Regions from separate parts of the Stenotrophomonas rhizophila genome, predicted to be linked through region 3. Evidence: predicted binding sites of a transcription regulator. Region 3 holds the regulator's gene; each other region holds the start of a gene.

Region 1 (3,271 bases), 2.0 Mb from region 3:
GCTGCTCGAGCTCGCGCGCGGCGGCGCTGGCTTCTTCGACCAGCGCGGCGTTCTGCTGGGTGGCCTCGTCCATCTGCACCACCGTCTGGTTGATCTGGTCGATGCCGGCGGCCTGCTCCTGCGACGCCGACGCAATGCTCGCCATGATCTCGCTGACCCCCGCCACGCTGCCCACGATTTCCTGCATGGTGTGGCCGGCGTCCTGCGCCAACCGGGCACCATCGGCCACCTCGCTGACCGATGCATCGATCAACTGCCGGATCTCACGCGCGGCCTCGGCCGAACGTTGTGCCAGGCTGCGTACCTCGCTGGCCACCACCGTGAAGCCACGGCCCTGGTCACCGGCGCGCGCCGCTTCCACCGCCGCATTGAGGGCAAGGATGTTGGTCTGGAAGGCGATCCCATCGATGACGCCGGTGATCTCGCCAATACGCTTGGATGCGCCGTGGATGCTGTCCATGGTGCTGACCACGCGCCCCACCACGGCGCTGCCACGCTCGGCCACGTCCTGCGCCCCACGCGCGAGCGTGCTGGCCTTGTGTGCATGCTCGGCGTTCTGTCGAACCGTGGCCGTAAGCTCTTCCATCGAAGAGGCCGTTTCCTCCAGATGAGCTGCCTGCCGCTCCGTACGGGTGGAGAGGTCATGGTTGCCACTGGCGATTTCCTCAGCGCCCAGCGCGATGGCGCCGGCACTGCGCCGGATGCGTTCGACCATGCTGCCCAGCTGAATCGCCGTCGCATTCGCATCGCGCTGCATGGCGGCGAACGATCCCTCGTAGTCGCCCTCCATGCGCTGTCCCAGATCACCCTCGGCCAGGGCCGACAACACGCGGCGAAGATCGCCGACGGTGCTGCCCACCCGCTCCAGCAGTTGGTTGATGCCGGTGGTGAGGCCATCCATGAAGGCGGCACCGCTGTCGGCGCGTGGCAGGCGCCGGTCCAGGTCGCCGCGCGCCGCGGCATCGACGATCTCGGCCACGGCCGTCTCCAGCACCAGCTCCTGGGTACGGTCGTGCCATTCCACGGCGAAGCCGACGCGCGCTCCGGCCGCGTCGAACATCGGGCTCACCACCTGGGCAAAGTGCACGTGTCCGATCCGCACGCGTCCATGGTGGGTGGCCTGCAGGGTGTCCAGGATGGCGCGGATACGATCCGGGTCGGCGTGGAAGCGATGGATGCTGGTCCCCACGAGGGTGTCGGCGTCGAAATCCGGAAACGCCTCGCGCAGGGTGGCCTGCTGGTTGCGCAGCAGGCGCACCACGGCGGGGTTTACATAGCGGATCACGTGGGACGCATCGGCAATCATCACCGCCGTGTGCGAGACCTCCAATGCGAGGCGCAGGGTGGCGTCGGCCGCAGCGCCGGCATGCTGGCGAGTGCAATGCGCCTGCAGCTGCGAATGGCCTGCTGATACGCGCGCCAGCTCAGCGCGCAGCGCGTCCCTGCTGCGCCGCACCCGCGGCGCCAGTACCACCAGCGCGCCGGTCGCGATCGCGATGCCAAGCACGGTGACGGCCTGTTGTTGCCAAAGGGCGCCGGCGAGTCCGCCAACCAGCCCAGTGGAGAGCAACCCTGTGAGGATGCGCTGCCCGCGCGGGTGCGGGTGCAACGCAGGTGGCAGCAGCATGGCGTCGGGTGGACGTGAGGAGGGGTGGGGAATGGCAGACATGACAACTCCAGAGGCAATTCGAAACGGAACGTCATCCGCTGAAACGCGGACGAACGGATGCGAGGCCCGGCGACCCAGCGGCGGAAGACCTTGCACAGACGTGGATGGGGGAGAGCACTCCTTCCTTGGAAGCCGGATGACACGCGGCTTCGCAGACGGCGGAGCAAGCGACGACACAGGCACGCTGCGCGTGCCTGCTGCATCGGTATCGGTTGGCGTCGCTGGAAGTTGAGTGCGACAGGGTGTCGCAGCGGTCAGCCGGCGAGGAAGCGCGTGATCACGTCGGCCACCAGTGCCGGGTGCTCCATGTGCAGGTGATGGGTGCCGGGGAATACATCCAGGCGGCCGTCGCGAAGCAGCTTGATGCGTTCACTGCGCAGCGGCTCGGGGTAGTACGACTGTGCCGGCGTCGCGTAGATCACCTGGGTGGGGCATTCGATCGCCGCCAGCAGGTCGTCGATCTGCGCTTCGCTCAACCGCATCGCGGTGGGCAGCATCAGGCGCTGGTCGCTGCACCAGCTGTAGCCGCCTTCCACCGGCATGACGCCGCGTTCAACCAGCAGGCGCGCGCAGGGCTCGCTGAGCTGGTTGGCCATCATGCGCGCGCGTACCGGCGCGGCCAGATCGGAAAACACGCGCAGCTTCTTCGATGGCAACGCGCGCACGGCGCGTACATGCTCGCGAAGGCGCTGCGCGGTTTCATCTTCCGGCCCGCGCAGGCCGCCGAGCGCTTCAATGGCGATCAACCGCTCCACGCGATCGGGCGCGGCGGCAGCGGTGAGGCTGGCAATGCCGGCGCCCATTGAATGGCCGAGCAGCGTAAAGCGCTCCCAGCCCAATGCATCGGCTACGTCGAGCACATGGCAGATCGCGCCCGGGGTGTTGTACTGCGTGCCCGGCGGCATATGCGAGCTGTGGCCGTGCCCGGGCAGGTCGATGGCCACCAGGTCCAGCCCGGGCAGTGCTGCGGCCAACGGCACGAAGCTGGCGGCGTTGTCGAGCCAGCCGTGCAGCGCCAGCACACGCGTGCCTGCCGTCGGCGTCGAACGCAGGCCGGCCACGCGGGTGCCCGCCACCGGCAGTACAAACGGTTCGAGCGTCATGCCAACGCCGTGATGCTCAGCCGCGACAACGCCAGCGCGTGCGCGGGATCGGCGTTGAGGCAAGGGATGTAACGCATCTGCGCACCGCGCGCGGCGACGGTTTCGGTGAAGCCCATCGCCACTTCTTCCAGCGTTTCCAGGCAATCGGTGGCGAAGCCCGGGCAGACCACGTCGATTTGTTTGACGCCGCGCTCGGCCATCGCCCACAGCGTGGGTTCGGCATAGGGCTGCAGCCACTTCTCGCGACCGAAGCGCGACTGGTAGGTGAGCTTCCACTCGCCATCCGCCAGGCCGAGTGCCTGCGCGATCGCCTGCGCACTGGCTTCGCAGCGCTGCGGATAGGGGTCGCCGGCATCGGCGAGGCGCTGCGGAATGCCGTGGAAGGAAAACACCAGCTGCTCGCCGCGGCCGTTCTGCTCCCACCATTGCCGGATGCTGCCGGCCACTGCCGCTACCCAGTCCGGGTCCACCGCGTAATCGCGTACCAGGGTGACGGTGA
Region 2 (3,271 bases), 1.0 Mb from region 3:
TGTTGGCTGGATCGGGCCGAACAGCCCCCACAATTGCTGGATCGAGAGCCGGACACCTCGTTCTGGCAGCGCGCCAGCGCCCGCGTCATCAGCTGGTTGCCCTTGGAGTCCCAACTTTAGGAGCAGCCACGCAGGGCGTGGCGCTACGCATCGGCCGACTCGTCCGCCTCCAGCGTTTCCACCGCGCGACCATGCAGGCGGCGCCAGATCCACTGCAATGCATGCGCCGGGGTGTCATGCAGCTGCTCCAGCAGCGCCAGCGCCTGGGCCTGGCTGATCCGGCCATGCCGGCACAGCAGGCTGGCCGATGCCCCGGCACGCGCGAAGCGCAGGCTGGCCGCCAGCCCACCGCCTGTCGCATCGGCGTCGCGCAGCAGCGCCTGGTGCACCGAGGGCGGCAGTTCCCAGGCCGCCGCGATGCGGCTGGCCACCGGCAGGGTCCAGGCATCCAGCAGGGTGCTGGCCAGCTGCGGTGACGGCAGCACGGCCTGTTCACGGGCAACGTCCAGCAGGTGTCGCATCACCAGGGCCGCGCCAAGGCCCTGGGTCAGCCCCATCCACTGCGCGGCGAAGCCGTCTTCATGGGTCACCAGGCGGGCATGATCGGCTGCGGCCCGCGAGGCCAGCAGCGCGTGCTCCCAGACCACCGTTCCGAACTGCGGAAAGGCGTCGCTGTGCAGTTGCATCACCGGTTGCACCAGCACCGCGCTGATGATCTGGCGGATGCCCTCGGTACCCACCAGCGTGACCGCACGCTGCAGGCTGTCCACCGGCTTGGCCTGCAGCCGGTAGACCGGGCTGTTGGCGATGCGCAGCAGGTTGCCGGTCAGCACCGCATCCTGGCTGATGATCGAGGCCATGCTGCGCGCCGAGGCGTCGCTGTCGTTCACGGTCTGGATCAGCTGCGGCAGCAGCTGCGGCCGCCGCGGCAGGTGCCGGGCCGACCAGTCCTGCGCCTCCAGCGCTGCCGCCACCGCCGCCAGCAGGGCCGCGTCCTGCGCGACGGTGGCCGGCGCGCTGCCGCTGCCCGGCTGCAACGCCAGTGCGTGCAGGCCGGCCTGCAGCACCTCGTCCGCATCGCCAGTGCAGGGCTGAGTCGGGGTCGGCGGCTGCGGCTGCGTACGGGCCCGGCCGCCGGTACTACCCGGCGCCGGTCCCGCCTCCGCCGGGCGGCGATACCAGCCCCACCCCAGAAGTGCCACCAGCAGTACGCCGGCCCCCGCCACGATCGCCATCATCGGGCCGCGCCCCTGCCGGTGTGGCACCGCACCCGAATTGTCGCCACTGCACCCACGTGTTCCGTCCTGGCTTGCCGGTACTGCGCACCGTTGCCACGGCATCGGCCCGGAACGGGGCAACTTTAGCGGGCAATGGTCACCCGGCCCTGACAACACCGTCCGGCGGAATGCACTAGAATGGCGCCGCGCGACCCGTCCTGACCAACCGACGACGTCGCTTTTTTTGTTTTACACCCACCTTTTGCTGGTGCGTTTGCCGGCGTTTGCCGTCGTTCGCAGCATCGGAGTCACCATGTTATTTGAAACCCTCGAAACGTCCGGCCATGAACAGGTGGTGTTCTGCCACAGCCGCGATGCCGGTCTGAGGGCCATCATCGCCATCCACAACACCACGCTGGGTCCGGCGCTGGGCGGTGTGCGCATGCGCCCTTACGCCAGCACGGACGACGCGCTGGCCGACGCGCTGCGGCTCAGCCGCACGATGACCTACAAGAACGCGCTGGCGGGCTTGAATGTCGGGGGTGGCAAAGCGGTGATCATCGGCGACCCGCGCAAGGACAAGACCGAAGTGCTGTTCCGCGCGTTCGGCCGCTACGTGGATTCGCTCGGCGGGCGCTACATCACCGCCGAGGACGTCGGTACCGACGTCAATGACATGGAAAACATCTACCTGGAAAGCGAGTACGTCACCGGCGTGCACCAGGTGCACGGCGGCTCGGGCGACCCGGCCCCGTTCACCGCCTACGGCGCGCTGCAGGCGCTGATGGCGGCCATGCAGCACAAGCTCGGCCACGAGGAAGTGGGCAAGGTCAGCATCGCGGTGCAGGGCCTGGGTCATATCGGCATGGAACTGGTGAAGCTGCTGCGGGATCGCGGCGCCAAGCTGTTCGTCACCGATCTGGACCCTGCGCTGGTGGAGCGCGCGGTGACCGAGTACGGCGCCGAGGCGGTCAAGCCCGATGACATCTACGACGTCAACGCCGATGTGTTCGCGCCGTGCGCGCTGGAAGGGGCGATCAATGCGCAGACCCTGCCGCGCCTGAAGTGCAAGATCGTCTGCGGCACCGCCAACAACCAGCTCTCCACGCCCGAGATCGGCGATGAGCTGCATGCCCGCGGCATCCTGTACGCCCCGGACTATGCGGTGAATGCGGGCGGGGTGATGAATGTGTCGCTGGAGATCGACGGCTACAACCGCGAACGCGCGATGCGCCTGATCCGCAGCATCTACCACAACCTGGGCCGCATCTTCGCGCTGTCCCAGCAGGAAGGCATTGCGCCGCAGCGCGCCGCCGACCGCATCGCCGAAACCCGCATCCAGTCGATCGGCAAGCTGAAGATGCCGTTGGGCCGTGCGCGCCCGCGACTGGGCACGCTGCGCGGCGGGTGATCCCAACGGGCAGATGAAAAAAAAGGGCGCGATCAACTCGCGCCCTTTTTTGTTGCCTGTCGCGCCTGGATCAGAACGCGGCGGAGTACCGCAGCGCGACCTGGCTGAGGTCGCCTCGCGGGCCGAAGCGCTGGTCGTAGCCGAACGAGAGCTGCGAGTTGCGGGTCAGCCAGGACTGCACCGACAGGCCGAACAGGCCGCCGGAGCGGGCCGGCTGCAGCCCGGCCACCGGCGCCCAGGCATCCACGCCCACGAAGCTGGCATCGAAGGCCAGGCCATCGCTGGACAGCGTCTGCTGCCACTCGGCATAGCCGCGCAGCGACCAGCCACGCAGGCGCGTTTCCGCGCGCAGGCCGGCCAGCGCTTGGCTGCGGCTCGACGCGCGGCGGTCCGCACGCAGGCCGAAGCCGAAGCCGCCGTCTTCGCTGAAGCTGTCGCTGTCCAGGCGCGCGTAGTCCGCACCGAGGTACGGCGTCAACGATGCCCCGGCACCGCCGAAGCGGTAGCCCGATTCCACGCTGGCGGTGCTGAAGTTGCCGCCGTAACGGGCATTGACCCCGTACTGCCCCGCGCCCAGCAACAGCTGGCGGTCGATCTCGCGGGTGAACTGGCCGGCGCCCAGCTGCGCCAGGGTGTAGGCCGC
Region 3 (3,271 bases):
CCGGCGTGGCCGGTCCGTTGACGTCGAACTGCGCGATCAGTTCCGGCGGGGCATAGCCCGGCTCGGTGCCGGCGGCCACCGAATCCAGCATCGACTGCAGGTAATCCAGCGATTGCTGGCCGGCGTCGAAATGGTGGGCCTGCAGCACGGCCTGGCCCGAGCGGGCCATGCCAAGGGTTTCTTCGGCGGCGTGGCACAGCTCGACCATGGCCTGGATGCCCAGGAAGCCGGCACCGCCCTTGAGCGTGTGGAACCCGCGGAACACCGCGTTGAGCTGGTCGCTGTCCTGGGGCGACTGCTCCAGCGACACCAGCTGTTCGCCGAGGCGATCCAGGATCTCCTGGGCCTCGAGGATGAAGTCTGCAGCAATGTCGTCTGGAACAGCACTCATGGTTTCAAAGCCCCAAATCGGAAAGCAGGTCGTCGGCGTCGACCTGTGACACCTGATGGCGGTCCAGGCCGCTCACGGCCGGACCGGCCAGGCCGTTGTCGCGCTTGTGCGCGCTGTCGTCCGGCGGCGGCAGGCCGAGCGCGCCGAAGCCTTCGTGCACGCGGCGCACGATGCCCACCACGCGGCGGATGATCTGCCCGGTGAGATCCTGGTAGCTCTGGGTGAGCGCGATCTCGGTGAGGTTGTGGCGGATGCGGTCCAGCTGCTGGTCCTGGTCCGGGCTCAGCCCGTTGGCACGCAGCTGCTCGGTGAGCGCGCGGCATTCCTCGGCCAGGTCCAGGGTGCGGTGGGTGGCCTGTTCGGTCATCGCCACCACGTGGTCCAGGCGCGCGCAGGCATCGTCAAGCTCGCCGGCTTCGCTGGGCAGGGTGGGCAGTTCGCCCAGCGCCTGGCCCAGTTCGCGGGCAAGGCGGTTCAGCCCGGCCATCATCGGCTGGGTGCGCAGCGCGGCCAGGGCGTCGATTTCCCGGCGCCAGCCGGCTTCGTCGCCGCTTTCCAGCGCGGCCAGGGCATCCTGCAGGCGCTGCACCAGCGCCGATTTGTCGCGAAGGGTTTCCATCACGCGCTGGCCGCCAGGCGCTCGAAGATCTTGCCGAGCTTTTCTTCCAGGGTCTGGGCGGTGAACGGCTTGATGATGTAGCCGTTCACGCCGGACTGGGCGGCTTCAATGATCTGCTCGCGCTTGGCTTCGGCGGTGACCATCAGCACCGGCAGGGTCTTGAGCTTGGCGTCGGCGCGGATCGCCTTGAGCAGGTCGATACCGGTCATGACCGGCATGTTCCAGTCGGTGACCACGAAATCGAACGACTGGCTCTGCAGCAGGGCCAGCGCGGCATGCCCGTCCTCGGCTTCGGCCGTATTGGTGAAGCCCAGATCGCCCAGCAGGTTCTTGACGATACGACGCATGGTCGAGAAGTCGTCGACGATCAGGATACGCATGTTCTTGTTCAAAGCACTTTCCTCGGTATCAAGTGTTCTCGAGGCCGGCGTCGGCCGCCTCGAAGATCTTCAGTCGGCCACGCAGGCGCAGCACTGCCTGGCCATGGATCTGGCAGACGCGCGACTCGCTGACGCCGAGCACCGCGCCGATCTCTTTCAGGTTCAGTTCCTGCTCGTAGTACAGCGACAGCACCAGCTGTTCGCGTTCGGGCAGCAGGCCGATCGCATTGCCCAGCTCGCGGCCGAATTCGCCGCGCTCCAGCACCTGCTGCGGAGTCGGGCCGCCCTGGGCGACGGTATCCAGCTCGCCCTGGTCTTCGATCCGCGATTCCAGGCTCAGCACCTGGCCACGCGCGGCGTCTTCCATCAGGCGCAGGTAGTCGGGCAGCGGCATGTCCATCGCGGCGGCCACTTCGGTGGCGCTGGCGGCGCGGCCGGTGGTCTGCTCCAGCCGGCGGATGGTGGACGCGGCGTCGCGGGCACGGCGGTGCACCGAACGCGGCACCCAGTCGCCGCGGCGGATCTCGTCGATCATCGAGCCGCGGATGCGGATCGAGGCGTAGGTTTCGAACGAGGCGCCCTGGTCGGCGTCGTAGCTGCGCGAGGCCTCGATCAGGCCCATCATGCCGGCCTGGATCAGGTCGTCGACTTCAACGCTGGCCGGCAGGCGTGCGGCCAGGTGGTGGGCGATGCGCCGGACCAGGTCCGAGTGCTGGGCAATGCACTCGTTGGCAGCGGCGCGCTGCACCTCTTTGTATTGTGCGGCGCCTTTCATGCGGTCACCCCGCGTTGCTTGAGGATGCGTTCCAGGAAGAATTCAACGCCGCCGCGCGGCTCGGTCGGGGCCTGCCAGCGGGCGGTGCGCCGGGCGATCTCGGCGATCGCCTGCGCCGACGGGCTGGACGGGTAGGCCTTCACCACCGGCTGCTGGCGCTGCACCGACAGGCGCAACCAGTCGTCCTGCGGCACGCAGCCCAGGTAGTTCAGCGAGACATCGGCCAGGAACTTGTCACAGACCCGGCTCAGCTTTTCGTAGAGCACGCGGCCTTCGTTCGGATCACGCACCATGTTGGCGACCACCTGGATGCGGTCCACGCCACGTTCGCGCGAGAGCACCTTGATCAGCGCATAGGCATCGGTGATCGAGGCCGGTTCGTCGCAGACCACCACCACGGTGTCCTGGGCGGCCTGGCAGAAGGTGAGCACGCCGTCGGTGATGCCGGCGGCGGTGTCGACCACCATGAAGTCCAGATCGCGTTCCAGTTCGGAGAACACGTTGACCAGGCCCACGTGTTCGGCCGGCTGCAGTTCGGCCATGTGGCGGCGGCCCGACGCGGCCGGCACCACCAGCACGCCACCCGGGCCTTCCAGGATCACTTCATCCAGCGTGCAGCGCCCGGCGACCAGGTCGGCCAGGGTCAGCTTGGGCTGCAGGCCCAGGATCACATCGATGTTGGCCAGGCCCAGGTCGGCATCCAGCAGCAGCGTGCGCTTGCCCATGTCGGCCAGCGCCACGGCCAGGTTGGCCGACACATTGGTCTTGCCCACGCCGCCCTTGCCGCCGGTGACGGCGATGGTGCGGACCGGGCCCAGCGGCTGGCTGCGGGTGGCCGACAACGGGAAGGTCCTGGTCAGGTTTTCATACTCACGCGACGGCATGGTTCAACTCCGGGTTGCAGGGCATATCGGCCGCGCGGCGCAAATCTTCAAGGCGAAGTACAAGATTGGCTGCACTGGCCCGGTGCAGGTCTTCGGGAACGTCCTGCCCGTCGGTGACCCAGGTGATCGGCAGGCGGTGGTCGACGGCCACCGACAGCGCGGTACCGAAGCGGCCGGTCTCGTCCAGCTTGCTCAGCACCACGCCCTGCGGGTTGGCGCCGC

The links. The regulator FliA, encoded in region 3, starts transcription of late flagellar genes. The targets are predictions, from matches to a motif close to TAAAGTTTNNCNNNCNNNGGCCGATAA.
Region 1: a site for FliA is predicted at 1,875-1,901, ahead of BAY15_RS18650 (methyl-accepting chemotaxis protein). Genes of this name have one in related genera too.
Region 2: a site for FliA is predicted at 1,337-1,363, ahead of BAY15_RS13870 (HDOD domain-containing protein). Genes of this name have one in related genera too.

What each region holds. Positions count from the first base shown of each region.
Region 1 covers NZ_CP016294.1:97,063-100,333, reverse strand. The annotation lists gene BAY15_RS18650 (methyl-accepting chemotaxis protein) at 1-1,669, opposite strand, end outside; gene BAY15_RS00345 (alpha/beta fold hydrolase) at 1,924-2,772, opposite strand; gene hemH (ferrochelatase) at 2,769-3,271, opposite strand, start outside.
Region 2 covers NZ_CP016294.1:3,089,362-3,092,632, forward strand. The annotation lists gene BAY15_RS13865 (phospholipase D family protein) at 1-120, shown strand, start outside; gene BAY15_RS13870 (HDOD domain-containing protein) at 144-1,238, opposite strand; gene BAY15_RS13875 (Glu/Leu/Phe/Val dehydrogenase dimerization domain-containing protein) at 1,531-2,628, shown strand; gene BAY15_RS13880 (S8 family serine peptidase) at 2,699-3,271, opposite strand, start outside.
Region 3 covers NZ_CP016294.1:2,081,768-2,085,038, forward strand. The annotation lists gene BAY15_RS09390 (chemotaxis protein CheA) at 1-391, opposite strand, end outside; gene BAY15_RS09395 (protein phosphatase CheZ) at 396-1,010, opposite strand; gene cheY (chemotaxis response regulator CheY) at 1,010-1,402, opposite strand; gene BAY15_RS09405 (RNA polymerase sigma factor FliA) at 1,419-2,165, opposite strand; gene BAY15_RS09410 (MinD/ParA family ATP-binding protein) at 2,162-3,049, opposite strand; gene BAY15_RS09415 (AAA family ATPase) at 3,036-3,271, opposite strand, start outside.